Linked DNA regions of Methylibium petroleiphilum PM1. The protein of the gene in region 2 interacts with the protein of the main gene of each other region in a pairwise test. Links are inferred from orthologs where the notes say so. Each region holds a gene or a part of one and is shown on either strand. Other genes may lie near its edges. The genes, in order: kdpD and MPE_RS01115.

What was found.
Region 1: the proteins of MPE_RS01115 (region 2) and kdpD interact in binary tests that used the Escherichia coli proteins (3 or more experiments, as listed by UniProt). The link is inferred for Methylibium petroleiphilum PM1 from one-to-one orthologs.

What each region holds. Positions count from the first base shown.
Region 1 is NC_008825.1:2,663,479-2,679,179, reverse strand. Bases 8,414-11,663 are described here. They hold kdpD (two-component system sensor histidine kinase KdpD), read left to right. Parts: upstream 8,414-8,742; coding sequence 8,743-11,463; downstream 11,464-11,663. Other genes in these bases: kdpE (two-component system response regulator KdpE), read left to right, coding at 11,460-11,663; corA (magnesium/cobalt transporter CorA), read left to right, coding at 8,414-8,625. Also shown: MPE_RS12660 (EAL domain-containing protein), read left to right, coding at 1-1,740; MPE_RS12655 (PA0069 family radical SAM protein), read left to right, coding at 1,784-2,884; kdpF (K(+)-transporting ATPase subunit F), read left to right, coding at 3,092-3,181; potassium-transporting ATPase subunit KdpA, read left to right, coding at 3,181-4,911; potassium-transporting ATPase subunit KdpB, read left to right, coding at 4,928-7,027; potassium-transporting ATPase subunit KdpC, read left to right, coding at 7,043-7,618; more of corA, read left to right, coding at 7,660-8,413; more of kdpE, read left to right, coding at 11,664-12,164; MPE_RS12615 (phosphatase PAP2 family protein), read right to left, coding at 12,175-12,894; MPE_RS12610 (phosphoethanolamine transferase), read right to left, coding at 12,881-14,602; molecular chaperone DnaJ, read right to left, coding at 14,688-15,701. UniProt on the Escherichia coli protein: Member of the two-component regulatory system KdpD/KdpE involved in the regulation of the kdp operon. KdpD may function as a membrane-associated protein kinase that phosphorylates KdpE in response to environmental signals.
Region 2 is NC_008825.1:233,850-249,064, reverse strand. The notes cover bases 5,158-7,921. They hold MPE_RS01115 (PTS sugar transporter subunit IIA), read left to right. Parts: upstream 5,158-6,186; coding sequence 6,187-6,657; downstream 6,658-7,921. Other genes in these bases: fur (ferric iron uptake transcriptional regulator), read right to left, coding at 7,847-7,921; hprK (HPr(Ser) kinase/phosphatase), read left to right, coding at 6,883-7,839; hpf (ribosome hibernation-promoting factor, HPF/YfiA family), read left to right, coding at 5,619-5,963; corA (magnesium/cobalt transporter CorA), read right to left, coding at 5,158-5,247. In the rest of the region: MPE_RS01150 (MFS transporter), read left to right, coding at 1-1,282; MPE_RS01145 (DUF3833 domain-containing protein), read left to right, coding at 1,279-1,827; MPE_RS01140 (SDR family NAD(P)-dependent oxidoreductase), read left to right, coding at 1,834-2,619; MPE_RS01135 (nuclear transport factor 2 family protein), read left to right, coding at 2,619-3,059; MPE_RS01130 (MFS transporter), read right to left, coding at 3,072-4,253; more of corA, read right to left, coding at 4,291-5,157; more of fur, read right to left, coding at 7,922-8,284; MPE_RS01100 (outer membrane protein assembly factor BamE), read left to right, coding at 8,404-8,949; dapB (4-hydroxy-tetrahydrodipicolinate reductase), read left to right, coding at 8,946-9,776; MPE_RS01090 (MotA/TolQ/ExbB proton channel family protein), read left to right, coding at 9,788-10,453; MPE_RS01085 (ExbD/TolR family protein), read left to right, coding at 10,460-10,897; leuS (leucine--tRNA ligase), read left to right, coding at 10,989-13,682; MPE_RS01075 (LPS-assembly lipoprotein LptE), read left to right, coding at 13,688-14,197; holA (DNA polymerase III subunit delta), read left to right, coding at 14,210-15,215. UniProt on the Escherichia coli protein: Seems to have a role in regulating nitrogen assimilation.

The DNA.
Region 1 (15,701 bases), 2.4 Mb from region 2 along the record:
GAGCAACTGGCCAGCGCCGCGCGCCTGCAACTTGCCGCGCAGGTGTTCGAGTCCAGCCTCGACGCGATCTTCGTGACCGACGGCGAGCACCGCATCGCCGCCGTCAATGCCAGCTGCGAGCGCATCACCGGCCTTGGCCGCGAGCAACTGGTCGGCCTGCGTACCGAGGCCCTGCTGCACCCGCCCGGCGCCGACGACGCCGACACCGCCTGGTTCGAGCTGGTGCGCGAGCAGCTTGCGCACCGCGGCGTATGGGAGGGCGAGCTGTGGCATCGCCGTGCCGACGGCAGCACGCTGCCGGGGCAGGTGTCGCTGGTGCGACTGGCCGCGGAAGGCACGGATCCGGGCGAGACCGGCGTGCGCCACGTCGGCTTCTTCAAGGACCTGACCGAAACCGTGGCGGCGCAGAAGCGCATCGAGGAGCTGGCCTTCACCGATGCGCTGACGGGCCTGCCCAACCGCGTGATGCTGGCCGAGCGCCTGGACTTCGCGCTGGCGATGTCGCACCGCCACCAGACGCCGTTCGCGCTGCTGTTCCTCGACCTGGACCGCTTCAAGCAGATCAACGACTCGCTCGGTCACGTGTTCGGCGACCGCGTGCTCGTCGAGGTGGCCGAACGGCTGAAGACCTGCCTGCGTCAGATCGACACCGTGGCGCGGCTGGGTGGCGACGAGTTCGTGATGCTGCTGAACCAGACCGACGCGCGCGGCGCCGAGGCCATTGCTCGGCGCGTGCTCGAGGTGCTGGGGCAACCCTTCACGCTGGAGGGCATGAGCTTCAGCGTCACCGCGAGCATCGGCATCGCGATGTACCCGAACGACGGCGAGTCGATGGACGATCTGATCAAGAACGCCGACGCCGCGATGTACCGCGTGAAGGAGCGAGGCCGTGCCGGCTTCCGCTTCTACCAGCCTCAGATGAACGTCGACCTGCTGGCGCGCATGAAGCTGGACCACTCCATGCGCCTGGCGCTGGAGCGCGGCGACTTCCGGTTGCACTACCAGCCGCAGATCGACATCGCCTCGAACGCGGTGGTGGGTGCCGAGGCGCTGCTGCGCTGGCGCGACCCGGGCCTCGGCGACGTGTCGCCGGGCGAGTTCATCCCGGTGGCAGAGGAGAGCGGCTTCATCGTCGCGCTGGGCGAATGGGTGCTGCGCGAGGCGGTGCGGCAGGCCGCGCTGTGGCGTGCGCAGGGCCGCTCGATGGTGGTGTCGGTGAACGTGTCGGCGCTGCAGTTCCAGCAGGCCGACTTCGTCGATCGCGTGGCGACGGCGCTCGCCGAGGCCAAACTGCCGGCGACCTGGCTCGAGCTCGAACTGACCGAGTCGATCCTGATCCGCGATGCCGACGAGGCCCTGCAGCGCCTGCGCGCGCTCGACCGGCTCGGCGTGCAGCTCGCGATCGACGACTTTGGCACCGGCTACTCGAGTCTCGGCTACCTGAAGCGCTTCCCGATCAGGAAGCTCAAGATCGATCGCAGCTTCATCAAGGGCCTGCCGGGCGACGAGAGCGATGCCGGCATCGCGCAGGCGGTGATCCAGGTGGCGCGCGCACTGCGGCTGCGCGTGATCGCTGAGGGCGTGGAGACCATGGCGCAGCGCGATTTCCTGCAGCGCGCCGGCTGCGACGAGATCCAGGGCTTCCTGTTCGCGCCGGCCCTCCCGGTCGCGGAGTTCGAGGCACGGACTGCGACGATGCTCGATCTGCCCAGCGGGGCGAAGGCGCGCGCGCTGGCTTGAGCTCCTGAAATACTGTACAAAAATACAGTATTCTGTGGCCCTCATGGCCACGATCCGACCCGCGCCACCGGCCGACCCCATCAAGGGCCGCGGCATCGCCGTGCGCATCGCTCACCGCTATGAGCGCGACGAGCGGGAGACCGTCGACGATGGATGGGAATCACCGGCCGCCGACGATGACGGCGAACGGCCACCGCCGGTGACCCAGGTCAGCGAGGAGCGCGTCAAGACCCTGCTCAGCGCGAACGACTCGCCGGACATTCCCTTCAGTTTGTCGATCAACCCCTACCGCGGCTGCGAGCACGGTTGCAGCTACTGCTATGCGCGGCCGACCCACAGCTACCTGAACCTGTCGCCCGGCCTGGACTTCGAGACCCGGCTGGTCGCCAAGGTCAATGCCGCCGAGCGACTGCGCGCCGAGCTGGGTCGGACGGGCTACCAGCCCAGCGCCATCAACATCGGCTCGGTCACCGACGCCTACCAGCCCATCGAGCGGCGGTTGCGCCTCACCCGCGCGGTGCTGGAGGTGCTGACCGCCTGCGAGCACCCATTCAGCATCGTCACCAAGTCGGCCGGCGTCGAACGCGACCTCGACCTCATCGCGCCGGCCGCACGCCGCGGGCAGGCGATGGTGTTCATCAGCGTCACCACGCTCGATGCCGGCCTGTCGCGCCGGCTCGAGCCGCGGGCCGCTTCGCCGCAGCGCCGTCTGCAGGCGGTGCAGCGACTGGCCGAGGCCGGCGTCCCGGTGGGCGTGAACGTGGCGCCCATCATCCCCTTCGTCAACGAGCCCGAGATCGAACGCCTCGTCGAGGCCGCCGCGCGGGCCGGGGCGAAGTCCATCCATTACACCGTGCTGCGCCTGCCCTGGGAGGTGGCGCCGCTGTTTCGCCAGTGGCTGGAGCAGCACGTGCCGGAGCGCGCGGCGCGCGTGATGGCGCGGGTGCGGGAGATGCGCGGCGGCAAGGACTACGACGCCGACTTCGCCACCCGCATGAAGGGCGACGGGCCGTGGGCCGACCTGATCCGCCAGCGCGTGCGCAAGGCCGAGGCACGACAGGGCCTGGTGCGCGAGCGCGTGGTGCTCGACACGAGCCGCTTCCGCCCGCCGTCCGGCGATCCGGCGCAGCAGACGCTGTTCTGAAGCCTGCGCCTCCCGTCTTTACGCTTTCTTGATGCGCCCGGCGCAGCTTTGTACGCCGTCCTGAGGCGGCGATTCCTAGCATCTCGTGCATGGAAATCATCGTTGCCCGGAGGTGCACATGGACGTCGTGATGCTGGGGCTGCTGGCCCTGTTCGTCGTGGCGATCGCGGGGCTGGTGCGGGTCTGCGATTCGCTTGGAGACTGGTCGTGAGCGGCCTCTACCTGCTCGGCGGCGCGGTCGCCGCCGGCCTGCTGGTCTACCTGCTGCACGCCCTGCTGAAGGCCGAGGACTACTGATGAACTCGCAGGCCTGGATCCAGCTCGCGGTCTTCCTCGCGCTGCTGATGTTGCTGGCCTGGCCGCTGGGTCGCTGGCTCGCGGCCGTGGCAGAAGGGCACCTTCCGCAGGGGCTCGCGCCGTTCTGCCGTGTCGAGACGGCGCTCTACCGCGCGGCCGGCATCGACGCCGCAGTCGGCATGGGCTGGAAGGCCTATGCGCTCGCGCTGCTCGCCTTCAATGCGCTGGGCGCGCTGGCGGTCTATGCGCTGCAGCGGCTGCAGGGCGGGCTGCCGCTGAACCCCCAGGGACTGCCCGGCGTCGGCGCCGACTCGTCACTCAATACCGCGGTCAGCTTCGTCAGTAATACCAACTGGCAGGGCTATGCCGGCGAAACGACGATGAGCTACCTGACGCAGATGCTCGCGCTCGGGGTGCAGAACTTCCTGTCGGCCGCGACCGGCATCGCGGTGGCCTTCGCGCTGATCCGCGGCTTTGCGGCGCGTTCGTCGTCGGCCATCGGCAACTTCTGGGTCGACGTGACGCGCATCACCGTCTACGTGCTGCTGCCACTGTCGCTGGTGTTCGCGGTCTTCCTGGTGAGCCAGGGCGTGATCCAGAACGTCCAGCCCTACCAGGACGTGTCGACCCTGGAGGGCGCGGCGAGCACCCCGCAGACGCTGGCGATGGGCCCGGTGGCGTCGCAGGAGGCGATCAAGATGATCGGCACCAACGGCGGCGGCTTCTTCAACGCCAACTCGGCGCACCCCTACGAGAACCCCACGCCGCTGTCGAACTTCGCGCAGATGCTGGCGATCTTCCTGATCCCGGCAGGCCTCGTGTTCGCCTTCGGTCGCCTGGTGGGCGACGTGCGCCAGGGCGGCGCGCTGCTGGCGGCGATGACGGTGATGTTCGTGCTGGCGGTCGTCACCGTCACGAGCCTGGAACAGCGGGGCCATCCGCAGCTGGCCGCGCTGGGCGTCGACCCGGTGGCGAGCGCGCTGCAGGCGGGCGGCAACATGGAGGGCAAGGAGGCGCGCTTCGGCATCGCGGCCTCGGCGCTGTTCGCAGCCATCACTACCGCGGCCTCCTGTGGCGCGGTGAACGCGATGCACGACTCGTTCATGCCGCTCGGCGGCGCGGTGCCGCTGCTGCTGATCCAGCTCGGCGAGGTGGTGTTCGGCGGCGTCGGCTCCGGCCTGTACGGCATGCTGGTGTTCGCGATCCTGGCCGTCTTCATCGCCGGGTTGATGATCGGCCGCACGCCGGAGTACCTGGGCAAGAAGATCGAGCCCTACGAGATGAAGATGACGGCCGTCGTCATCCTCGTCACGCCGCTGCTGGCGCTGCTGGGCACGGCCGTCGCGCTCACCGCCCCCACCGGCCCGGCGGGGATGGGCAACCCGGGGCCGCACGGCTACACCGAGATCCTCTACGCGCTCAGCTCGGCGGCCAACAACAACGGCAGCGCCTTCGCCGGTCTGTCTGCCAACACGCCGTTCTACAACCTGCTGCTCGCGGTGGCCATGTGGTTCGGTCGCTTCGGCGTGATCGTGCCGGTGCTGGCGATCGCCGGCAGCCTGGCGGCCAAGAAGCGCCTGCCGGTCACGGCCGGCACGCTGCCCACCCACGGGCCGCTGTTCGTCGTGCTGCTGATCGGCGCGGTGCTGCTGGTCGGGTTGCTGAACTATGTGCCGGCGCTGGCGCTGGGCCCGGTGGTCGAGCACCTGATGCAGGCCGCGGCACGCTGAGCCGGCGGAGAACCCCATGAACAACGACAGGACCTCCCTCGCGCTCCTCGACCCCGTGCTTCTGCGGCCGGCCATCGGCGCGGCATTCCGCAAGCTCGATCCGCGCCTGCAATGGCGCAACCCGGTGATGCTGGTGGTCTATGTCGGTAGCCTGCTGACCACCGGGCTCGGCGTCCAGGCGCTGCTCGGTGCCGGCGAGGCACCGCCGGCCTTCATCCTGGCGGTGGCCACGGGGCTGTGGTTCACGGTGCTGTTCGCCAACTTCGCCGAGGCGCTGGCCGAGGGCCGCAGCAAGGCCCAGGCCGCCTCGCTGCGTGGCATGAAGCGCAAGGGGATCGCGAAGAAGCTCGAGCAGCCGCGCCATGGGTCGTCGTGGCACCCGATGCCGGCCGATGAACTGCGCCGGGGTGCCGTGGTGCTGGTGGAGGCCGGCGACACCATCCCGCTCGACGGCGAGGTGATCGAGGGCGCGGCCTCGGTCGACGAAAGCGCGATCACCGGCGAATCCGCGCCGGTGATCCGCGAGTCCGGTGGCGATTTCGCATCGGTGACCGGCGGCACGCGCGTGCTGTCCGACTGGCTGGTGGTGCGCATCTCGGTGAACCCGGGCGAGGCGTTTCTCGACCGCATGATCTCCATGGTGGAGGGCGCGAAACGCCAGAAGACACCGAACGAGATCGCGCTGAACATCCTGCTGATCACGCTGACCCTCGTGTTCCTGGTGGTCGTGGTGACGCTGCTGCCGATGTCGATCTTCGCCGTGGAGACGGCGAAACAGGGCACGGCAGTGACCCTCACCGCGCTGGTCGCGCTGCTGGTGTGCCTGATCCCGACGACCATCGGCGCACTGCTGTCGGCCATCGGCGTCGCCGGCATGAGCCGCATGATGCAGGCCAATGTGATCGCCACCTCGGGGCGCGCGGTCGAGGCAGCCGGCGACGTCGACGTGCTGCTGATGGACAAGACCGGCACCATCACGCTCGGCAACCGGCAGGCCTCGGCCTTCCTCGCGGCGCCAGGCGTGAGCGAGCCGGTGCTGGCCGGTGCGGCGCAGCTCGCGTCGCTCGCCGACGAGACGCCCGAGGGGCGCAGCATCGTGGTGCTGGCCAAGCAGAAGTTCCGCCTGCGCGAGCGCGAACTCGCGGCGCTGGGCGCGAGCTTCGTGCCGTTCAGTGCGCAGACGCGGATGAGCGGCGTCGACTGCACCGTCGACGGCGCGGCGCGGCAACTGCGCAAGGGATCGGGCGAGGCGATCCGCCAGTGGGTCGAGGCGCAGCACGGCCACTTCCCGGCCGAGGCGCAGCGCATCGCCGACGAGGTGGCGCGCCGGGGCAGCACGCCGCTGCTGGTGGCGCAGTCTGACGGGCAGGGCGCGCGCGTGCTCGGCGTCGTGGAACTGAAGGATGTCGTCAAGGGCGGCATCAAGGAGCGCTTCGCCGAGCTGCGCCGCATGGGCATCCGCACCGTGATGATCACCGGCGACAACCGGCTCACCGCGGCGGCGATCGCGGCCGAAGCCGGCGTCGACGACTTCCTGGCCGAGGCCACGCCCGAGGCCAAGCTGAAGCTGATCCGCGACTACCAGGCCGAGGGGCGGCTGGTCGCGATGACCGGTGACGGCACCAACGACGCGCCGGCGCTGGCCCAGGCCGACGTGGCGGTGGCCATGAACACCGGCACGCAGGCCGCGAAGGAGGCCGGCAACATGGTCGACCTCGACTCCAACCCGACCAAGCTGCTGGAGATCGTCGAGACCGGCAAGCAACTGCTGATGACGCGCGGCTCGCTGACCACCTTCTCGATCGCCAACGACGTGGCGAAGTACTTCGCCATCATCCCGGCGGCCTTCGCCAGCACCTACCCGCAGTTGCAGTCGCTCGACGTGATGCATCTCGCCAGCCCGTCGTCGGCCATCCTGTCGGCGGTGATCTTCAACGCCGTGGTGATCGTGTTCCTGATCCCGCTCGCGCTGAAGGGCGTGGCCTATCGCGCCATCGGCGCGGCCGCGCTGCTGCGTCGCAACGTGCTGGTCTACGGCCTGGGCGGGCTGGTGGTGCCTTTCGCCGGCATCAAGGCGATCGACCTGCTGCTCGGTGCGGCGGCGCACTGGGTCTGACACGGAGATCTCGACATGAAAACCCTGCTGCGCGCCTCGCTGGTGCTGTTCCTTTCGTTGACGTTGCTGACCGGTGTCGCCTATCCGCTGCTCGTCACCGGGCTCGGCCAGGTGCTGTTCCCGGCGCAGGCGGCCGGCAGCCTGCTGTTCCGGGACGGCCGGCCCATCGGCTCGTCGCTGATCGGCCAGCCGTTCGGTGCGGCCCGCTACATCTGGGGCCGTCCGTCGGCCACCGCGCCGACGCCGAACAACGCCCAGGCCTCCGGAGGATCGAACCTGGGGCCGTCGAATCCGGTGCTGCTGCAGGCCGTCGAGGCGCGCATCGCGGCGCTCCGGGCGGCGGACCCCGGCAACACCCTGCCGATCCCGGTCGATCTGGTCACGGCTTCGGCGAGCGGGCTCGATCCGGAGATCAGCCTGGCCGGCGCCCGCTACCAGGCCGCTCGGGTGGCCCGGGCGCGCGGCCTGAGCGAAGCCGAGGTGCTGGCGCTCATCGATCAGCATGCCCGGGGCCGGTGGTTCGGCTTCCTCGGCGAGCCGCGCGTCAACGTCCTGGCGCTGAATCTGACGCTGGACGGGCGGCGGCCCTGAGGGGTCCTTCCGAGGCCGTCGCGCGCGAAGCACAATCGCCCATGCTCATCAATTGCGTGGCCTACCAGGACGGCAGCAAGCTCGCGGACCTGCCCGTCGAACAGATCAGCGACTACATCTCGCGGCCCGGCTGCTTCGTCTGGGTCGCTCTGCAGGACGCCAGCACCGAGGAGCTGGAGGAGATGCGCCACGAGTTCGGCCTGCACGAACTCGCGGTCGAGGACGCGCAGCACGGCCACCAGCGTCCCAAGATCGAGGAGTACGGCAACTCGATGTTCGCGGTGTTGCATCTTGTCGAGGCGGTGGGCCAGGACCTGAACGTCGGCGAGGTCGACGTGTTCGTCGGGCCCAACTACGTGCTGTCGGTGCGCAACCGCAGCACGCAGGGCTTCCTCGGCGTGCGCGACCGCTGCGAGCGCGAGCCGCACCTGCTCAAGCGCGGATCCGGCTTCGTGCTGTACGCGCTGATGGACGCGGTGGTCGACCGCTACTTCCCCATCATCGACACGTTCGAGTCCGAGCTCGAGACCATCGAGGAGCAGATCTTCGTCAAGGGCACGGCGCGGACCAACATCGAGCGGCTCTACGACCTGAAGCGTCGCGTGATGGTGCTCAAGCACGCGGTCGCGCCGCTGCTGGAGGCAGCGGCCAAGCTGCACGGCGGCCGGGTGCCGCAGATGTGCGCCGGCACGCAGGAGTATTTCCGCGACGTGGTGGACCACCTGACACGCATCAACGCCTCGATCGAGTCGATCCGCGACACGGTGGGCACCGCGATCCACGTCAACCTGTCGATGGTGGCGATCGAGGAGAGCGAGGTCACCAAGCGTCTGGCGGCCTGGGCCGGCATCTTCGCGGTGGCGACCGCCTTCGCCGGCATCTGGGGCATGAACTTCGACTCCATGCCGGAGCTGAAGTGGAAGTGGGGCTACCCCCTGGCGCTGGCGCTGATCGCGTCGACCTGCGGTTTCGTGTGGTGGCGCTTCCGGCGGTCGGGCTGGCTGTGAGGACGACCACCCCCGTTGCGGCTGCGCCGCTCCCCCTCCAGGGAGCGACGCTGACGGGCCGGTGGAGCCGGACCCGCAGCGTCCGCGGGTGAGACAACGTGGCGGCGTGGGTGCCGTATGACCGAATCGCGGCCCGATCCTGACCAACTGCTGGTGCAACTTCGCGACGACGAGGCGCGGGCCGCGCGCGGCAGGCTGCGTATCTACTTCGGTGCGTCGGCCGGGGTCGGCAAGACCTGCGCCATGCTGACGGCGGCGCGCAAGCTGCGCGACGACGGCGTCGACGTGCTGGCCGGGGTGGTGGAGACGCATGGCCGCGCCGAGACGCAGGCACTGCTGCACGGCCTGGAACTGTTGCCGCCGGCCGTGGTGCGCCACCGCGACCGCACGCTGCCGGAGTTCGACCTTGACGCCGCGCTGGCGCGCCGGCCCGCGCTGCTGCTGGTCGACGAGCTGGCCCACTCCAACGTCTCAGGCTCGCGCCACCCCAAGCGCTGGCAGGACGTGGAGGAACTGCTCGATGCCGGCATCGACGTCTACACCACGCTCAACGTGCAGCACCTGGAGAGCCTGAACGACGTGGTGAGCGGCATCACCGGCATCCGCGTGCACGAGACCCTGCCCGACACCTTCTTCGATCGCGCCGACGAGGTGGTACTGGTCGACACGCCGGCCGACGAGCTGATCGAGCGGCTCAAGGCCGGCAAGGTCTACCTGCCGGCGCAGGCGGAGCGGGCGGTCGGGCACTTCTTCCGCAAGGGCAACCTGATGGCGCTGCGCGAGCTGGCGCTGCGGCGCACCGCCGACCGCGTCGAGGACGACGTGCAGGCCTATCGCGTCGAGCAGGCCATCGCGCCGGTGTGGAAGACCGAGGCCGCGCTGCTGTGCTGCATCGGGCCGCGCGACGACTCCGACCACGTGGTGCGCAGTGCCGCGCGCCTGGCGCAGCAGCTCGCGGTGGCCTGGCACGCGGTCTACGTCGAGACACCGGCGCTGCAGCGCCTGCCGGCCGCGCAGCGCGAGCGCATCCTGCAGACCGTGAAGCTCGCCGGCGAGCTGGGCGCGGTCACGGCGGTGCTGTCGGCGCAGGATGTGGCAACCGCGCTGGCCGCGCATGCGCGCGAGCACAACCTCTCCAAGCTGCTGATGGGCCACAACCGTGAACGCCCCTGGTGGCGGCGCGACACCTTCTCGCAGCGGCTGGCGCGGCTGGCGCCCGACGTGGATCTGATCGAAGTCGGCGAAGGCCAGCGACACGCCATGCCGGTGACGCGCGAGCGCCAGGGAGAAGGCCGCCTCGCGCCCGGCCGGCCCGAGGGCTACCTCTGGGCGGCGGCGGCCTGCGCCCTGACCACGCTGGTGGCGCTGCCCTTGCAGCCGGTGTTCGAGCTCGCCAACATCGTGATGCTGTTCCTGCTCGCGGTGGTGGGCGTGGCGCTGCGCTTCGGCCGCGGCCCGGCGGTGCTGGCGGCCTTCCTGAACGTCGCCGCCTTCGACTTCTTCTTCGTCGCACCGCAGCTGTCGTTCGCGGTGTCCGACGTGCAGTACCTGCTGACGTTCGCGGTGATGCTGGTGGTCGGGCTGCTCACCGGCCAGCTCACCGCCGGCCTGCGCTACCAGGCCAGCGTCGCAACGCACCGCGAGGCGCGCTCGCGGGCGCTGTTCGAACTGGCCCGCGACCTGTCGGGTGAACTGCTGACCGACCAGGTCGTCCACACGGCCGAACAGGCGATCGAACGTGAATTCCGGGGCCGCGCGCGCACCTTCCTGCAGGACGAGGCGGGTCGCCTGCAGTGGCCGCGCAGCGGCGCCGATGCGCCCGGCCTGGACCTCGGCACGGCCCAGTGGGTGCTCGACCACGGCGACGCGGCCGGACTTGGGACCGACACCCTGCCCGGCACCGCCTGGCTCTACCTGCCGCTGAAGGCGCCGATGCGCTCGCGCGGCGTGCTGGCGCTGCAGCCCACGCAGCCGCGGCTGCTGCTGGTCCCCGAGCAGCGCCGCCAGCTCGAGACCTTTGCTGTGCTGACCGCGATCGCCCTGGAGCGCGTGCACTACGTCGAGGTGGCGCAGCAGGCGACGGTGCAGATCGAGTCGGAGCGCCTGCGCAACTCGCTGCTGTCGGCGCTGTCGCACGACCTGCGCACGCCGCTGGCGGCGCTCTACGGCCTGGCTGACACCCTGGTCGACGGCACGCAGGGCGAGGCGCAGGAGATGGCGCGGGCACTCGGTGCGGAGGCGCGGCGCCTGAACGCGATGGTCGGCAAGCTGCTCGACATGGCGCGACTGCAGAGCGGCGCGGTGCAGCTCGACCGGCAGTGGCAGCCGATCGAGGAGGTGGTGGGTAGCGCGCTGCGCTCGCTTGGCCCGGCCCTGGCGCGCCACCCGGTGCGCACCGAGCTGCCGGATGGCCTGCCGCTGGTGTGCTTCGATGCGGCGCTGATCGAGCGCGTGCTGTGCAACCTGCTGGAGAACGCCGCGAAGTACACGCCCTCCGGCAGCGCGGTGACGATCGGCGCCCGGGTGCAGGGCGAGGAGTTGGTCGTCAGCGTGAGCGATCTTGGCCCTGGCCTGCCGGCTGGCCGAGAGGAGGCGCTGTTCGAGAAGTTCGTGCGCGGCGAGCGCGAGTCGGCCACCGCCGGCGTGGGCCTGGGCCTGGCGATCTGCCGCGCGATCGTCGAGGCGCACGGCGGCCACATTCGCGCCGGCCGAGGCGACGGCCCGCCCGAGCGGCCGGGCGCGAGCTTCGGCTTCAGCCTGCCGCTCGGCACGCCACCGGCGCTGCCGCAGCCCGAGGCCGTGACGGTGGATGCCGCACTCGACGGTGCCGTGCCATGAGCGATCCCGCGCCCATCGCGATCATCGTCGAGGACGAGCCGCAGATCCGCCGCTTCGTGCGCATCGCGCTGGAGGGCGAGGGTTGGCTGGTGTTCGATGCGGCGACCCTCAGGCAGGGACTGGTCGAGGCCGGCACGCGGCGGCCGGACCTGATCGTGCTCGACCTCGGCATGCCCGACGGTGACGGGGTCGGCTATCTGCATGACCTGCGGGCCTGGTCGCAGGTGCCGGTGATCGTGCTGTCGGCACGCGCCGACGAGGCCGACAAGATCGCCGCGCTCGATGCCGGCGCCGACGACTACCTGACCAAGCCCTTCGGCGTCGGCGAACTGCTGGCGCGCGTGCGGGTGGCGCGGCGGCGCGCGCAAGGCGTCTCGGACACCGGGGCCGTGCACGTTCGCTTCGGCGCAGTCGATGTCGACCTTGCGTCACGCGTCGTGGCACGCGACGGCGAACCGGTGCACCTGACGCCGATCGAGTACCGGTTGCTCACGCTGCTGATCGCCAACACCGGCAAGGTGCTGACGCACCGGCAGCTGCTGCGCGAGGTCTGGGGCCCGAACGCGGTGGAGCACAGCCACTACCTGCGCATCTACATGAGCCAGTTGCGGCGCAAGCTGGAGGCCGACCCGGCGCGGCCGGAGTACCTGCTCACGGAGACCGGCGTCGGCTATCGCTTCGTGACCCGGGCGATGGGCTGAAGGCGCCGGCTCAGTCCGCTGGCCGGTGGTGCGGCAGCGGCAGTGCCCGCGATGCCGGCCGCTGCAGCGCCTGCCACGACAACGCGGTCAGACTGGCGCACAGCCACGCGGTGTAGAGCGTGTGGCTCAGGTAGTGCGCGCCGCGCGCCATCTGCGCGAGGCCGAACACGGCGCCGACCGTGCACAGCGCGATCAGCACGGCGCGCGCCGCCGCGGGGCGCCGTGTGCGCAGCAGGACGGCCAGTGCCAGGAAGGAGAACGCGCCGGAGGCATGGCCCGAGGGGAAGCAGCGGCCCGGGCCGCCGTCGCCTATGCCGAAGCGCCAGTGCGAGACGTAGCGCGCCACGCCGCCGAACTCCTGCAGCTCCCAGGGACAACTGGTCAGGCTGTGGCGCTTGAGCAGCGGGATCAGCACCAGGCAGGCGATCGTGATGCCCAGGGCCCACACGCGCTCGCGTGGCATAGCGCCGCGCCAGGGGCCGAAGGGGCGCAGCGTGATCGCGACCGTGAGCACGAACAGCGCCACGCTCAGCCAGCGACCGCCCTGGTGCAGCAGCCCTGCGGTCAGCCAGTGGTTGCGCCAGGCGAATCCGTCGGCATCGCCGACCTGCCGCAGCAACGCCATGTCGAGGCCGCTGCTGTCCCAGAGCATCAACAGCGCCAGCCCGGCCAGCGCGAGCAACAGGTCACGTTGCGCGCCCGACAGGCGCGCGACATCAGGACGCGGCACGGCAGGGGGCCAGCGCGTCGAGCGCGGGCTGATACTCGCCAGCCCGCACGCGCGCCAGACCCAGCACGGTGTGGAACAGGTTGTCGTGGCTCAAGGAGGTGTCGAGCCGGCCGCGCAGGCAGCCCAGGTCGAGCCGGTCGGCCTGCAGCCGCTGCGGTGGCAGCCAGGCGATCATCGGCACGTGCTTCTGCTCGCGCGGCGCGATTGCGTAGGGTAGGCCGTGCAGGTAGAGATTGTTCTCGCCCAGCGACTCGCCGTGGTCCGACAGGTAGAGCATCGCCGGGTCGTAGCTGGCGGTCTGCTGCCGGAGCCAGCGCACCGATTGCGCCAGCACGTGATCGGTGTAGGCGATCGAGTTGTCGTAGGCATTGACGAGTCGCTGGTGGTCGCACTGCTGCAGCACGGTGCTCGTGCACTCGGGTGTGAAGCGCTTGCGATCGGCCGGCGAGCGTTGCGAGTACGCCGGACCATGGCTGCCCATCTGATGGATCACCAGCACCACGCCGTGCGCGCGCTGGGGCGCCGGCAGCGCGGCAAGGCGGGCATCGAGTCCGTGCAGCATCGCCTCGTCCAGGCATTCTCCGTTCGGGCACAGGCGGTCGTCGGGCGGTGTCGCGCCCGGTGCCGGCTGCTCGGGGCGGGTGTGCGGTACGCGATCACACACCTCCTTGCAGCCCGCCTGGTTCTCGATCCACAGCACCGCGAGACCGGCGTGCTGCAGAAGGTCGAGCAGGTTCTCGTAGTTGTGCGAGCGCGCCTCGTGGGCCGTGCGGCCGAGGTGCGACACCATGCAGGGCAGGGACGCCGCCGTGTTGGTGCCGCAGGACGTGACGTTGCGGAAGCTCAGCACGTCGAGCGCGCGCAGTTCCGGGTCGGTGTCGCGCGGATAGCCGTTCAGTGCGAAGTGGTCGGCGCGGGCGGTCTCACCGACCACCAGCAGCAGCAGCGGCGTGCGCTGGCCGGCCAGCGGTGGCAGCGGGCGTGCATCGAGGCCGATCGGCATCGGCGGCCCGGCCGGCCTGGCCTGCTTCGCGTAGGCGACGCGGCCGACCGAATAGAAGCCGTTGAGCGGATTGACCAGGTAGCGGAGCTCCTTGTGATTGCGCATCGTCCCCGACAGGTCCTGGAAACACAGCAGCGTCATCGCCGCCAGCATCACCAGCGCGCCTGCCAGGCTCGCCAGATTGCGGATCGCCCGCACCGCCCCGCGCTGGTAGTCGACGGGCCGACGCCACAGCCACCACAGTGGCAGCGCGGCCAGCAGCAACAGGGACTCCAGCAACCGCAGACTGAGCAGGTCGCGCGTCTCGCGCACGTCGGTGCCCAGCACATTGAGGATCATCGTGGGGTCGATGACGACGCCGTAGCTGCCCATGAAATGTGCGCTCACCGCCGCCGTCAGCAGCACCACGGTGAGGGCTGGCTTGAAGGTCGGTCGCCACGCCAGCAGGCTCAGCAACGCGGCCGTCGCTGCGGCGATCATCAGCCCGAATCCGATGCCGAACAGCAGACCGCGCGTGCCGGTGACATCGGGCAGGCCCGCGAAGGCTTTCCAGAGGGGCCAGTTGGCCGGGCCGGCGATCCACAACGCGATCCACCAGGCCAGCGCCAGCGGGCTATGGGGCGGTGCCGCGTGGGGCTCGGTGTCGGGGGCGTTGCGCCGGCGGAGCAGGAAAGGGGCGCGGGTCAGCGAATGGGGCAACAGCATCCGGCTGACTGTGCCGGCGCCGCATTAGCGGGGCCTTAAGGCCGTGGCACCGCGCGGCGGCCGGGGAAGGCCCGGCCGCTCTCGGTCACTTGAACAGGTCCTTGACCCGGTCGGTCCAGCTCTTGGCATTCGGCGAGTGGCGCTCGCCGCCCTTCTTCAGGCTCTCGTCAAGTTCCCTCAGCAGCTTGCGTTGGTGTTCCGTCAGCTTGATCGGGGTCTCGACCGCCACGTGGCAGTACAGGTCGCCCGGGTAGCTGGACCGCACGCCCTTGATGCCCTTGCCGCGCAGCCGGAAGGTCTTGCCATGCTGTGTGCCTTCGGGCAACTCGATCTCGGCCTTGCCGCCCAGCGTCGGCACCTCGATCGCACCACCCAGCGTTGCCGTCGCGATGCCGATCGGGATCGTGCAGTGCAGGTCGTCGCCGTCGCGCTCGAAGATGTCGTGCGCCTTGATGCGGATCTCGATGTACAGGTCGCCCGCCGGGCCGCCGTTGGTGCCGGGCTCGCCATTGCCGGCCGAGCGGATGCGCATGCCCTCGTTGATGCCGGCCGGGATCTTGACCTCCAGCGTCTTGTTGCTCTTGATGCGGCCGGCGCCGTTGCAGGCCGTGCAGGGCTCGGGAATGATCTTGCCGGTGCCGTGGCAGCTGGGGCAGGTCTGCTGGATGCTGAAGAAGCCCTGGCGCAGATGCACCTGGCCGGAGCCGCTGCAGGTGGGGCAGGTCTTCGCGCTGGTGCCGGGTTTGGCGCCGGTGCCGTCGCAGGTGCTGCAACTGTCCCAGCTCGGGATGCGGATCTGCGTGTCCTTGCCGCGCGCCGCTTCCTCGAGCGTGATCTCCATCGCGTAGCTGAGGTCGTTGCCGCGGTAGACCTGCTGGCCCCCCGGACCGCGACGCTGGCCGTTCTGGCCGAAGATGTCGCCGAAGATGTCACCGAAGGCCTCGGCGAAACCGCCGTAGGCTTCGGGACCGCCTGCGCCTCGGCCGCCCATGTTCGGGTCAACGCCGGCGTGGCCGTACTGGTCGTAGGCGGCCCGCTTCTGCGCGTCGGACAGCATCTCGTAGGCCTCCTTGGCCTCCTTGAAGCTCTCCTCGGCCTT
Region 2 (15,215 bases):
CGGCCTGCCGCCCGCCACAGCCGGGCTGGCTTCGTCCGGCGACGGCCTGCGCTACGGCGCCCTCGGCCTGCCGCTGGCCTTCGTCGCACTGCCGCTGTACGTGCTGCTGCCGAACCACTACGCGGCGCAGTTCGGCGTGCCGCTGGCCGCGCTCGGCGCCGTGCTGCTCGCCGCGCGCCTGCTGGACGCGCTGGCCGACCCCCTGATCGGCCGCTGGGTGGACCGGCTGTTCGCGCGGAAGGTCCTGTCAGCGTGGTGGGCCGCCACGATCGCGGCGCTGGTGCTCGCGACCGGCTTTCGCGCGCTGTTCTTTCCCGCCGTCGAAGGCACGGCGGCCCTGCTCGCGTGGTGCGCGATCGGTCTGGTCTTCACCTACCTGGGCTACAGCGTGGTCTCGGTGGTCCACCAGGCCTGGGGGGCACGGCTCGGCGGCGACGAGGCGGGCCGCGCCCGCGTGGTCGCGTGGCGCGAAGGGGCCGCGGTGGTGGGCGTGCTGATCGCCAGCGTGCTGCCGTCGGCGTCCGGCCTGCAGGCCACCACGCTGGTGTTCGCGGTGCTGCTGCTGGCCGGGCTGGCGCTGCTGCGGCAGGCACCAAGGGCGGTGCTTCGCCCACCTCTGGACGCCGGCGGCGCCGCATCGGTGCAGCCGTTTCGCGTGACGGCGTTTCGACGCCTGCTGGCGATCTTCATCGTCAACGGCATCGCCAGCGCAGTACCGGCCACGCTGGTGCTGTTCTTCATCCGCGACCGGTTGCAGGCACCGGCCTGGGAGCCTGCTTTCCTGGCAGCGTACTTCGCGGCCGGCGCGCTATCGATCCCGCTGTGGCTGCGCAGCGTCGCCCGCTTCGGCCTGGCGCGCAGTTGGCTCGCCGGCATGGGGCTGGCGATTGCCACCTTCGGCTGGGCCGCGACGCTGGGCGCCGGCGACACGCTCGGCTTCCTCGCGGTGTGCATCGCCAGCGGCGCGGCGCTCGGCGCCGACCTCACGCTACCCGGCGCGCTGCTGACCGGCGTGATCCAGCGTGCTGGCCACGCCGGCCACGGCGAGGGCGCCTACCTCGGCTGGTGGAACTTCGCGACCAAGCTCAACCTCGCGCTCGCCGCGGGCGTGGCCTTGCCGTTGCTGCAGGCCACGGGCTACGAGACCGGTGCGCGAGACCCCCAGGCGCTCGCCGCGCTGAGCTTCGCCTACTGCCTGCTGCCGTGCGCGCTGAAGCTCGGCGCCGCGCTGCTGCTGTGGGCGCTGTGGCTGCGCCACCCCGACGCTGGAGATTTCGCATGAACAAGCGCACCCTGCTGGCGGCCGTCGGCGCCACCGTGGCACTCGCGGCCACCGGCGGCCTGACCGGCTGCGCCGGCCCGACCGTCGCAGACTACGCCGCCGAGCAGCCGACGCTCGACCTCGCCCAGTACTTCAACGGCACGCTCGACGCCCATGGCGTGTTCACCGACCGCTCGGGCAAGGTCGTCAAGCGCTTCCGCGTGGTGATGAAGTGCAGCTGGCAGGGCCACGACGGCGTGCTCGACGAGGACTTCACCTACAGCGACGGCACGAAACAGCGCCGCGTCTGGCGCCTGAAGAAGCTCGACGGCGGCCGCTACACCGGCACCGCAGACGACGTGAGCGGCGAGGCACAGGGACAGGCCGCGGGCAACGCCTTCAACTGGCGCTACACGCTGCGCCTGCCGGTGGACGGCAGGGTCATCGACGTGCAGTTCGACGACTGGATGTACCTGATGGACGAGCGCGTGATGCTGAACAAGGCAGTGATGAGCAAGTTCGGTGTCCGCCTCGGCGAGGTCACGTTGTCCTTCTACAAGCGCTGAGCCTCCGTGTCCCTGAATCCCCCCCTTACCGAGTGGTCCGGCCAGCTCGCCTGGCTGGTCGGCGCCTCCAGCGGCATCGGTCGCGCCACCGCGTCGGCGCTGCATGCGCAGGGGGCGACCGTGGTGGTGTCGGCCCGCAAGGCGGCGGACCTCGAGCGCTTCGTGCAGGAGCATCCCGGCAGCCATGCGGTGGTGCTCGACGCGACCGACCGTGCCGCGATGCAGGCCGCCGCGCGCCGCGTGCGGGGCCTGATGGGTCGTATCGATCTCGCGATGTACTGCGCGGGCCACTACAAGCCGCAGCGCGCCACGGCCTTCGACCTCGACGAGATGCTGCTGCACCAGCAGGTCAACTATGTCGGCGCGCTGCATCTGGTCGACGCGGTGCTGCCCGGGCTGCTCGAGCAGGCCGCGGCCGGCTCGGGAGGGCACTTGAGCCTGGTCGGCAGCGTGGCCGGCTACCGCGGACTGCCGAACTCGCTGGCCTACGGGCCGACGAAGGCGGCGCTGATCAACCTGGCGCAGACGCTCTACCTCGACCTGCACGCGAAGGGCATCGGCGTGTCGATCGTCAACCCCGGCTTCGTCGAGTCGCCGCTGACGGCGCAGAACGACTTCGCGATGCCGGCGCTGCTGACCCCCGAGCAGGCGGCGCAGGCCATTCTCGCGGGCTGGGCCTCGGGCGTCTTCGAGCTGCACTTCCCGAAGCGCTTCACGCTGTGGATGAAGTTGCTGAGCCACGTGGGTGACGGCCTGTACTTCAAGGCGGTGCGCCGCGCCACGGGTCTGTGATGTCCGCATCCACCGACGACTCCCGCGTCGCACGCGTGATCGCACGCTTCGAGCACCTCACCCGCGCGGACCTGCCGCGCCTGGGCGAGATCTACACCGAAGGCGCGCTGTTCAAGGACCCCTTCAACGAGGTCGAGGGGCAGGCTGCCGTGCAGGCGGTGTTCGCCCACATGTTCGACGCGCTCGACGATCCGCGCTTCGTGGTGCGGGACGTCATCGTGCAAGGCGACCAGTGCCTGCTGACCTGGGACTTCCTGTTCCGCTTCAGGCGCTACCGTTACGAGCTGCAGACGGTGCGCGGCGCCTCGCACCTGCGCTTCGCCGCCGACGGCCGGATCGCGCAGCATCGTGATTACTGGGATGCCGCCGAGGAGCTGTACGAGAAGCTGCCAGCAATCGGCGTGCTGATGCGCTGGCTCAAGCGCCGTGCCAGCCGCTGAGGGACCGCCGGTTCAGGGACCCTCGGGTCCGGCACGCATGCGCAGTGCCACGGCGATCACGCTGACGGCGAGCGCGGCCAGCCAAAGCGACTGCCCCGGCACACCGCAGCGTTCGAGCATCAGGCCGCTGACCGCCGGCCCGACGGCGCCGCCGGCGGTGTAGCCGGTGATCATCGCTGCGGTGCCGGCGATGGTGGAGCGACCGGTGAACTCGTGCGCCACGCGGACCATCGTCAAGGTGTAGAGCGCGCCGCCGATCGCGCCCCACAGGAAAGCCGCCACCCAGAACAACGCGGCCACGCGGGGTGCCAGGCCGAAGGCCAGCACCGACAGCAGCAACAAGGCACCGGCGACGCCGAACACCCGCCGCACCGGCGCGTGGTCCGCCAGCCAGCCGGCCGGGTACTGCAGCACGAAGCTGCCGACGCCCAGCGCGCCGGCGATCGACGTCGCCACGCCGAGCGACATGCCGAGCTGCGACCCATAGGCCGCGGTGATGCCACCGAGGCCCGCCTCGAACACACCACCCGCGAAGGCAATCCACACCAGTGCCGGCCGCGCCCGCAGCGCGGCCCGCAGGCTGTCGCGGCCGCCGCCGGTGTGCGAGGCCCGCAGACGGCCGACCGCGGGGCCGGCCGTGACTCCCAGCGCCAGCGCGTAGATGGCGGCGGCGCCCCACAGCAGCCACACCGTGTGCAGAGGCTTCCCCGCGGGCAACAGCCATTGCAGCGCACCGGGCAGCAAGGGACCGACCGCGAGAGCTGCGCCCAGCGCGGTCTGGTACATCCCGGTGAAGCGGCCGCGCCGGGCCGGCGGCGCGTTGAAGGCGATCAGCGCCTCGGTGCCGTTCCATTCGGCCGCCGCGCCCAATGCGCCGAGCACCGACCAGCAACACCAAGCGAGATAGCTGTCGGTCAGCGCATAGCCCGCCAGTGACAGCACGCCCAGCACCAGGCCGCCCCGGTAGGCGCGGATCACGCCGAGGCGCGCGAACACGCGCGGCATCACCGGGATCATCGTCGCCACGGTCAGGAAGGGCAGCATCGCGAACAGGCCGATCGCGCCAGCGTTCACACCCCGGCGCTGAAGCGTCACGGCGAGCACCGGGTTGACAACGCTGAAGGCCAGCACCACCAGCGTCGTGCCCGCCCCGATGCGCCAGAGCCCGCGGCCCACGGGAGCATCGGAGCTCATCGCGTCTCACCGGCAGCGCGGAGACCCCGCGCCGCCATCACAGCCAACCCTTGCGACGGAAATACCAGAACGGCGCGATCACCGACGCGACCATCAGGCCCAGCGCGTACGGATAGCCCAGGCTCCAGTCGAGTTCCGGCATCGCCTTGAAGTTCATGCCGTAGATGCTGGCGATCAGCGTCGGCGGCAGCAGCGCGACGCTGGCCACCGAGAACAACTTGATGATCTTGTTCTGGTTGATGTTGATGAAGCCGACGATGGCATCCATCAGGAAGTTGATCTTGTCGAACAGGAAGGCGGTGTGCGAATCCAGCGAGTCGATGTCGCGCAGGATCTGGCGCGCCTCCTCGAACTGCTCGGCATTGAGCAGGCGGCTGCGCATCATGAAGCTGACCGCGCGTCGCGTGTCCATCACGTTGCGGCGGATGCGGCCGTTCAAGTCTTCCTGGCGCGCGATGGCGGCCAGCACCTCGGCGGCGGTCTGGTCGTTCACCTCCGACTGCAGCACGCGCGACGACACCTTCTCCAATTCATCGTAGATGCCCTCGAGCGAATCGGCCGAGTACTCGGCGTCGGCGTCGTAGAGCTTGAGCAGCACGTCCTTGGCGTCTTCGATCAGCGCCGGCGTGCGGCGCGCCCGCAACCGCAGCAGGCGGAACACCGGCAGGTCCTCGGCATGCACCGAAAAAAGCACCTTGTCGTGCAGGATGAACGCCACGCGGACATTTCGTGTCGCCTCGTCGTGGATCAGGAAGTCGGAGCGGATGTGCAGTTCGCCGTTGTCTTCCTCGTAGAAGCGGGCGGACTCCTCCAGATCGTCGTCGACGATGTTCTCGGGAATCTGCAGTCCGAAGCGACCGGCCAGCCAACCCTTTTCCTCGGGCGTCGGGCTTTCCAGGTCGACCCACACCGGCCGCACATGGGCGAGCGCTGCCGCGCTCTCGATTTCTTCTTGGAACAGCCGCCCATTGGCGAGCGTGAAGACGTTCAGCATGCGAACTCCAACAACCGCGCGGGCCGACGCGCCGCGGATTCGACCCCGGAAGCTGGGCTCGGGGTCGGCTTGGGAAGTGAGATCGAGACCGTCTCACTCCCTGCGGTATCGCGCCACCCGAAGTGGCGCGGAAGCGGTTGGAGTGGACGGTCACCGAGGTGGGGTGGTGTCCAACGGAAGCTCCGACAACGAAACCCAAGGATTATGGCATTCGCGCTAGGGCGCCGAGCCCGCTGCGGCCCGTTTCCGGCTCGGTCATCGGCTTGTCACGCCGCAGCGTCGGGCGCACACTGAACCGGACCGTCGGGGCATGGCATGTCGTGTCCCTGCGTCGCTGGTTTCCTTCTCAACCCTCAGTGAAAGGCGAACTTATGAACCTGACGATCAGCGGACACCATCTCGAAGTGACGCCTTCTCTGCGTGAGTATGTACTTACAAAGCTAGATCGGGTCACTCGACATTTCGATCAGGTCGTCGACATCAATGTCCTGCTGAGCGTCGAGAAGCAGAAGGAGAAGGAGAAGCGGCAGAAGGCCGAGGTCAACGTGCACGTCAAGGGCAAGGACATCTTCGTCGAATCGGCCCACGAGGACCTGTACGCCGCCATCGACGAGCTGATGGACAAGCTCGACCGCCAAGTCTGCCGCCACAAGGACAAGGTGCAGGACCACCACCACGCCTCGGCCAAGCGCCTCGATGCACCAGATCTGCAGTAAGCCCACCGCAAGGATCACGGACCATAAAGGAGCGGCCTGCGGGCCGCTTTGTTCTTGCCGATCGGACGGGAAGTCGTTGCCGCACCGCAACCGCAGGCACCTCATCGCGGGGACTGGAGGGCTCGCCCGAGACTCGGGATCGGCCTCCTTCCTATAATTTGTCACTCGTTTGTTGCGAAGCGCTGGCCAAGGCCCCTCCCGTCGAAACCGGCGCTGCCCCTAGATGAACCGTCTCTCCGCCATCCTGCCCGCCAGCAACGTGCTGGTGGATGTGGACGCCACCAGCAAGAAGCGCGTGTTCGAGCAGGCGGGCCTGCTGTTCGAGAACCGGCACGCGATCGCACGGGCGACGGTCACCGACAACCTGTTCGCCCGTGAACGCCTGGGATCCACCGGCCTGGGACATGGCGTGGCCATCCCGCACGGCCGGATCAAGGGGCTGAAGAACCCGCTCGCGGCGGTGATCCGCATGCAGCAGCCGATCGGTTTCGACGCTCCGGACGACGAACCTGTGTCGCTGCTGATCTTCCTGCTGGTGCCCGAAGCGGCCACACAGCGACACCTCGAGATCCTCTCGGAGATTGCCGAACTGCTGTCGGACCGGGCCCTGCGCGACAAGCTCAAGGCCGAGCCCGACGCCGCCAAGCTCCACGAGTTGATTGCCAACTGGGAACCGCTGAAGTCGGTCGCGTGAGCGACCTGCCGGTCCCGGCTCGAACGGTGCAGCTGGCTTGCATCGGGGGCGATGCCATGAAGCAGCCCCAACCCGCTCGTCTTGCGACACCGAATCCGCGCGTGCCTTGCTGCGCAACGGCTGGCGCGATCCGAGGCGGTCAATGAAGCCCCAATCCGTTCGTTCTGCAGCACCGCGTCCGCGCGTGCCTTGCTGCGCAACGGCTGGCGCGATCCGAGGCGGTCAATGAAGCCCACCGTCATCAGCGCAGAGGCGCTGTTCGAGGCTCACCGCACCGCGCTGCGCTGGGAATGGCTTGCCGGCCACGCCCACCCGGAGCGCCGCTTCGACGAGGTCGCGGTGCGCGATGCCCAGTCGGCCGCCGACCTGGTGGGCTACCTGAACTACATCCACCCCTATCGCGTGCAGATCGTCGGGCGACGCGAGGTGCGCTACCTCGTCGACGTTCCCCCGGAAGACCAGGAACGTCGCATCTCGCGCATCGTGACGCTGGAACCGCCGGTGGTGATCGTGGCCGACCAGCAGACGCCGCCGGACCGGCTGGTCGCGATGTGCGAACGCGCCGACATCCCCCTGTTCGTGACCGAGGAATCCGCCGGCCATGTGATCGACGTGCTGCGCGCCCACCTGAGCCAGCACTTCGCCGACCGCACCACGCGGCACGGCGTGTTCATGGACATCCTCGGCCTGGGCGTGCTGCTGACCGGCGAGTCCGGCCTGGGCAAGAGCGAACTCGGCCTGGAACTGATCTCGCGCGGCCACGGCCTCGTGGCGGACGACGCAGTCGACCTGTACCGGGTGTCGCAGACGGCCCTGGAAGGCCGCTGCCCCGACCTGCTGCTGAACCTGCTCGAGGTGCGCGGGATCGGCCTGCTCGACATCAAGGCGATCTTCGGTGAGACCGCGGTGCGTCGCAAGATGCGCCTCAAGCTCATCGTGCACCTGGTGCGCAAGGAGACGATGGAGCGCGACTTCGAACGGCTGCCCTACGAGCCGCTTTACGAAGACGTCCTCGACGTACCGGTGCTGAAGGCGGTGATCGCGGTCGACGCCGGCCGCAACCTCGCCGTGCTGGTCGAAGCCGCAGTGCGCAACACCATCCTGAAGCTGCGCGGCATCGACACCTACCAGGAGTTCATCGCCCGCCATCGCATCGCGATGGAAGGCGACGAACCGATCTGAACGTCGGTCAGCGCGGCGAGTTGCTGCCCTTGCAGCCGTCGCGCCCGCAGATCACGTAGAGCGCGAGCGAGTGGTCCTGCAGCTCGTAGCCTCGCTCGCGGGCAATCTGCAGCTGGCGCTTCTCGATCTCGGCGTCGTAGAACTCCTCGACCCGCCCGCACACGACGCACACCAGATGGTCATGGTGCTTGCCCTCGTTGAGCTCGAACACCGACTTGCCCGACTCGAAGTGATTGCGAGACAGGATGCCGGCCTGCTCGAACTGCATCAGCACCCGGTAGACCGTGGCCAGGCCGATGTCGGAACCGTCGGCCAGCAAGTGCTTGTAGACGTCCTCGGCCGTCAGGTGGCGCACCGCCGAGGTCTGGAACACCTCGAGGATCTTGAGGCGCGGCAGGGTGGCCTTGAGTCCGCTGCTCTTGAGGTCTTCGGCATGGGTGGTCATCGGCAGGTCCTCGGGGCAGGTGGGCTCCACTAGAATTCTTGGATCATATCGAGCCTGCGGCCCTGGTGCGGCGGGCACCCCGTCGCTCTCGCAGCGGCCCGCCTGCTGCACCGATGTCCATGCCTTCCTCGCCCCACCTCCGTGCCCTGTGCCTGCTGCTGGCGTCCGTCGTGCTCGGCGGCTGCAGTTCCATGCGCTCCACGTCGGACCGCCTGTTCGGGCTGATCACCCCTTATCGCGTCGAGGTTGTTCAGGGCAACGTCGTGACGCAGGAGATGGCTGCTGCCGTCAAGCCCGGCATGACGCGGGCGCAGGTCCGTGACACCCTGGGGTCACCGCTGCTCGCCGACATCTTCCACGCCGACCGCTGGGACTACGTGTTCACGATCCGGCGCCCGGGCGCAGCCTATCAGCAGCGCCGCGTCACCGTGCTGTTCGATGGCGACACGATGAAATCCTTCGAGGCCGACGAACTGCCGAGCGAGCGCGACTTCGTGTCGTCGATCGACACCAAGAGCACGAAAGGCGCCAAGGTGCCGACCCTGGCCTTGAACGACGAACAGCTCAAGGCGCTGCCGATGCCCGCCAAGGGCAGCATCCCGGAGCCGAACAGCGCGCCGCAGGGCCCGGCCCGCGACTACCCGCCGCTGGAGGCGACGCCGTGAAGGCGGTGGCCGCGGCTGAACGGCGCCGCATCGCGATCGCCGGTGCGTCGGGCCGCATGGGCCACATGCTGATCGAGGCCGTGCTGGCCTCGGACGACTGCGTGCTGGCGGGCGCGCTCGACCGGCCCGACAGCCCCCAGCTCGGGCAGGATGCCGCCGGTTTCCTCGGCCAGCGCAGCGGCGTGATGATCACCGACGACCTGCGTACCGGGCTCGCGAACGCCCAGGTCCTGATCGACTTCACGCGCCCCGAGGGCACGCTGGCCCACCTGCAGGCCTGCCGCGAGCTCGGCGTGCAGCTGGTGATCGGCACCACCGGTTTCGACGAGGCCGGCAAGGCTCGCATCTCCGAGGCCGCGCAGCACATCGCCATCGTGATGGCGCCCAACATGAGCGTGGGCGTGAATGTGGTTCTGCAGCTGCTGGCCACCGCTGCCAAGGCACTGAGCCAGGGCTACGACATCGAGATCATCGAGGCCCACCACCGCCACAAGGTCGACGCCCCCAGCGGCACCGCGCTGAAGATGGGCGAAGTGGTGGCCGACGCGCTGGGCCGCGATCTGAAGTCCTGCGCGGTCTACGGTCGCGAGGGCGTCACCGGTGAACGCGATCCGTCGACGATCGGCTTCGCCACCGTGCGCGGCGGCGACATCGTCGGCGATCACACCGTGCTGTTCGCCGGCACTGGCGAGCGCATCGAGATCACGCACAAGTCCAGCAGTCGCGCCACCTATGCCCAGGGCAGCCTGCGCGCGGTGCGTTTCCTCGCCGACCAGCAGCGCGGCCTCTACGGCATGGAGGCCGTTCTGGGCCTCGTGGCGACGTGACCAGCGGTCTCGTGCACTTCTGGTCCGAGGGTGACGCGATCACCCGCCTCGTCGCCGCGCTGCTGTTGCTGATGTCGGTCAGCGCGTGGGTGCTGATCTTCTGGAAGTCCTGGCTGCTGCGCCGGGTGCGTGCCGACCTCGCGCGCGCCGTCCCGGCGTTCTGGGCCGCGCCCGATCTGGCGGCAGCCCGCACGCAGTTGCAGATTTTCGATCGCGAGGCGGCGCTGGTGCCCCTGCTCGACGCCGGGCTGCAGTCCGCCCGCGGTGGCACGCTCGAGGCCGCCGGCGCGCGCGCCTCGCAGCTCACGCGCCGCCTGCGCGACGCCTTGCACGGCGTGCTGATGCAACTGCAGTTCGGCCAGGTGCTGCTCGCGTCGATCGGCGCGACGGCGCCCTTCATCGGCCTGTTCGGCACCGTCTGGGGCATCTACCACGCGCTGCTCGGCATCGCCGCGGCCGGCAACCTGAGCATCGACCGCATCTCCGGCCCGGTCGGCGAGGCCCTGGTCATGACGGCCGCTGGCCTCGCGGTCGCGATCCCCGCGGTGCTGGCCTACAACGTGTTCGGCAAGCTGGTCGGCGCCTGCGAGGCCGAACTCGAGGGCTTCGCTCACGACCTGCGCGAGATGCTGCTCGACGACGCCTCGGCGCCCCGCCCGGGCACCGAGCGAGGCTGAACCGTCATGGCCTTCGGTCGCCTGGAGCGCACCGCGCTGCCGCAGCCGATGAGCGACATCAACATGACGCCGCTGATCGACGTGATGCTGGTGCTGCTGGTGATCTTCATGATCAGTGCCCCGCTGATGACCTCGAGCCTGCGCCTCGACCTGCCCCGGGCCGATACCGCAACGCCCAGCGACACGCCCAGCTTCGTCAGCGTCGCGCTCACGCCCGACGGCGCACTCCATTTAGGCGACGAGGCCCTGGCCGACGCCGCCTTCGACGCCCGCATCCGCGAAGCCGCCCGGCGCCAGCCCGGTCTGGAGGTGCAGTTGCGCGCCGACCAGTCCGTGCCCTACGGCCGCGTGGCCGCGCTGATCGGCCGACTGCAGAGCGCCGGCCTCAACCGCATCGCCTTCGTCGCGCAACCCACCGAGGCCGCGTCGCCTTCCTCGAACTGAGCGCCACGGCACGCCCGTCGTCCTCGACGGGTCGCGCCCTAGAATCCATCGACTTTCCCGAGACGGCGCCATCGCAGCGCCCGTGCCCTGCATGAGCACCCCGCATCCAGCCCCCGCCTCCGCTTACGAACCCGGCGCGATCGAAGCCGCCGCCCACGCGCACTGGACTGCGCGCGACGCGCACCGCGTCGTCGAGGACACGAGCCGCCCGAAGTTCTACGCCTGCTCGATGCTGCCCTACCCCAGCGGCAAGCTGCACATGGGCCACGTGCGCAACTACACCATCAACGACATGATGGCGCGCTACCTGCGCATGAAGGGCTACAACGTCCTGATGCCGATGGGCTGGGACGCCTTCGGCCTGCCGGCGGAGAACGCGGCGATCGACAAGAAGGTGGCGCCGGCGCAGTGGACGCGCGACAACATCGCCGACATGAAGTCGCAGATGCAACCGCTCGGGCTGGCCTTCGACTGGTCGCGCGAGGTCGCCACCTGCGACCCGGATTACTACAAGTGGAATCAGTGGTTCTTCCTGAAGCTGCTCGAGAAGGGCATCGCCTACAAGAAGACACAGGTCGTGAACTGGGACCCGGTCGACCAGACCGTGCTCGCCAACGAACAGGTGATCGACGGCCGCGGCTGGCGCAGCGGCGCCCCGGTGGAACGGCGCGAGATCCCGGGCTACTACCTCGCGATCACGCAGTACGCCGACGAACTGCTGGCCAACGTCGCCGACCCGGCCAGCCCCGGCTTCCTGCACGGCTGGCCCGAGCGCGTGCGGCTGATGCAGGAGCACTGGATCGGCAAGAGCGCCGGCGTGCGCTTCGCCTTCCCGCACGAGATCCGCGACGCCGACGGCACGTTGGTCGGCGACGGCCTGATGCACGTCTTCACGACGCGTGCCGACACCATCATGGGCGTGACCTTCTGCGCGGTCGCACCCGAGCACCCGCTGGCGACGCATGCCGCTGCCTCGGACCCGGACCTCGCCGCCTTCATCGAAACCTGCAAGGCCGGCGGCACGACCGAGGCCGAACTGGCCACCAAGGACAAGGAAGGCCGGCCGACCGGCTTGTTCGTGAAGCATCCGCTGAGCGGCGCGCCGGTGCCGGTGTGGGTCGGCAACTACGTGCTGATGGGCTACGGCGACGGCGCCGTGATGGGCGTGCCGGCCCACGACGAGCGTGATTTCGCGTTCGCCAAGAAGTACGGCATCGACATCTTGCAGGTGGTGCACGTCGACGGCGAACACTTCAGCTACGACCACTGGCAGGACTGGTATGCCGACAAGCAGCGCGGCGTGACCATCAACTCCGGCAACCTGAGCGGACTGAGCTACCCGGTGGCGGTCGACGCGGTGGCCGCGGCGCTGGCCGCTCAGGGCCTGGGCGACAAGAAGACCACCTGGCGCCTGCGCGACTGGGGCATCAGCCGCCAGCGCTACTGGGGTACGCCGATCCCCATCATCCATTGCACCGGATCGGGACCGGGGTCCGACAACCCCGGGTGCGGCGACGTGCCGGTGCCCGAGCAGGACCTGCCGGTGCTGCTGCCCGAGGACCTGATCCCCGACGGCTCGGGCAACCCGCTGAACAAGAGCGCCGCCTTCCTGAACGTGGCCTGCCCGAAGTGCGGCGCCCCGGCCAAGCGCGAGACGGACACGATGGACACCTTCGTCGATTCGTCGTGGTACTACATGCGCTATTGCTGCCCCGACAGCGACGCGGCGATGGTCGACTCGCGCAACGACTACTGGATGCCGATGGACCAGTACATCGGCGGCATCGAGCACGCGGTGCTGCACCTGCTGTACGCGCGCTTCTGGACCAAGGCGATGCGCGACTGCGGGCTGGTCAAGTTCGACGAGCCGTTCACGAAGCTCTTCACCCAGGGCATGCTGCTCAACGAGTCCTATTACCGCGAGGACGCCTCGGGCAAGAAGCGCTGGTTCTACCCCAGCGAAGTGGAGGTGCAGTTCGACGACAAGGGCCATCCGGTCGGTGCGATCGCGCGCGAGGACGGCCAGCCGGTGCAGCTGGGCGGCATCGAGAAGATGTCGAAGTCGAAGAACAACGTGGTCGAGCCGCGCGACATCATCGCGAAGTTCGGCGCCGACACGGCGCGCCTGTTCACGATGTTCGCCGGCCCGCCGGACCAGAGCGCCGCGTGGTCGGACTCGGGTGCCGAGGGCAGCTTCCGCTATCTGCGCCGGCTGTGGGCCTTCGCGACGAAGCAGCGCGAGGCCGTGCAGGCCGCCGGCACCGACTTCGCCGACGCCTCGCGCGCCGCCATCGACCTGCGGCGCGACGTGCATCTGCTGCTGCGCCAGGTGAGCCACGACTACGACCGCCTGCAGTACAACACTGTCGTCTCCGGCGCGATGAAGCTGCTCAATGCGCTGGAAAGCGCCGCGCTCGCCGACACCGCCGCCGACCGCGCGGCGCTGCGCGAGGGCCTGGGCATCCTGTTGCGTGCGCTCTACCCCGCCGCGCCGCACATCGCGCACGCGCTGTGGCAGGACCTCGGCTACGCCGCGGCCCACGGCGACCTGCTCGACGCGCCCTGGCCGGCGGTCGACGAACAGGCGCTGGTGCAGGACGAGATCGAGCTGGTGCTGCAGGTCAACGGCAAGCTGCGCGGTGCGCTGAAGGTGCCCGCGTCGGCCGACCGGGCGGCGATCGAGGCCGCTGCGCTGGCCAGCCCCGAGCTCGCGAAGTTCGCCGAGGGCCGCACGCCGAAGAAGGTGGTGGTGGTGCCCGGCCGGCTGGTCAACGTGGTGGTGTGAGCCGCATGTCGCCTCTGCACCGTCGCACCACGCTGAAGGCCGCGCTCGCGCTGTCGGCCCTTGCTTTGTCCGGCTGCGGTTTCCAGCTGCGCCGCCCGCCGAAACTGAGCTTCTCGACGGTGCAGCTGGTCGGCTTCCCGCAGCGCTCGCCGTTCACCGAGCAATTGCGGCGCAGCATCGAGGCCAGCGGCACGACGCGCGTGGTCGAGTCGCCGGCCCAGGCCCAGGTGGTGCTCGAGGCGCTGGAGGACGTGCGCGACAAGTCGGTCGCCGCACAGACCGCCGCCGGGCAGGTGCGCGAGTTCACGCTGCGCACGCGGCTGCGCTTTCGCCTGCGCACGCCGGGCGGGCGGCTGCTGATCCGCGACACCGAGTTGCTGCTGAGCCGCGACATGAGCTACAACGAGACCAACGCACTCGCCAAGGAACAGGAAGAGGCCATGCTCTACCGCGGCATGCAGAGCGACATCGTCGACCAGGTGATGCGCCAGCTCGCCGCCGTGCCGGCCCCTTAGGCTCGCAAGCGCATGCAGATCAAGCCCGACCAGCTCGATGCGCATCTGAAGAAGGGCCTGCGTCCGCTGTACACGCTGCACGGCGACGAGCCGCTGCTGGCGCTGGAGGCGAGCGACGCCATCCGCGCCGCGGCGCGCGATGCCGGGCACACCGAGCGCGAGGTCCATCATGTCGCCGGCGCGCACTTCGACTGGAGTTCGCTGCTCGGCGCGGCCAGCTCGATGAGCCTGTTCGCCGAGGCCAAGATCGTCGAGATCCGCATCCCGTCGGGCAAGCCGGGCAAGGACGGGTCGCAGGCGCTCCAGCACTATTGCGAACACCTGCCCGAGGGCGTGGTGACGCTGGTCACGCTGCCGCGGCTGGACCGCCAGCAGTCGGGCAGTGCCTGGTTCGGCGCGCTGGAATCGGCCGGCGTGACGCTGCGCCTCGACCCGGTGGAACGTCAGGCGCTGCCGCAGTGGATCGCGCAGCGCCTCGCGGCGCAGAACCAGCGCGTCGCCGCCGACGAGGAGGGGCAGCGCACGCTGGCTTTCTTTGCCGACCGGGTCGAGGGCAACCTGCTGGCGGCCCAGCAGGAGCTCACCAAGCTCGGCCTGCTGTACCCGGCCGGCGAACTGAGCTTCGAACAGGTCGAGGCGGCGGTGCTGAATGTGGCGCGCTACAGCGTCTTCAAGCTCGGTGAGGCGGTGCTGGCCGGCCAGGTCTCGCGCGTGCTGCGCATGCTCGACGGCCTGCGCGCCGAGGGCGAAGCTGCCGTGCTGGTGCACTGGACGCTGGCCGAGGACATCCGTGCATTGCGGCGCTGCAAGGACGCCGTCGCGGCCGGCAAGCCGCTGCCGATGGCGCTGCGCGAGAACCGCATCTGGGGCCTCAAGGAGCGCCTCTTCGAGCGCGCGCTGCCCCGGCTCGGCGACGGCACGATCGACCACCTGATCGAGGCCGCCCATGTCTGTGACGGCCTGGTCAAGGGTCTGAAGCACCCGCAGTGGCCGCAGGACCCCTGGATCGGCCTGCAGC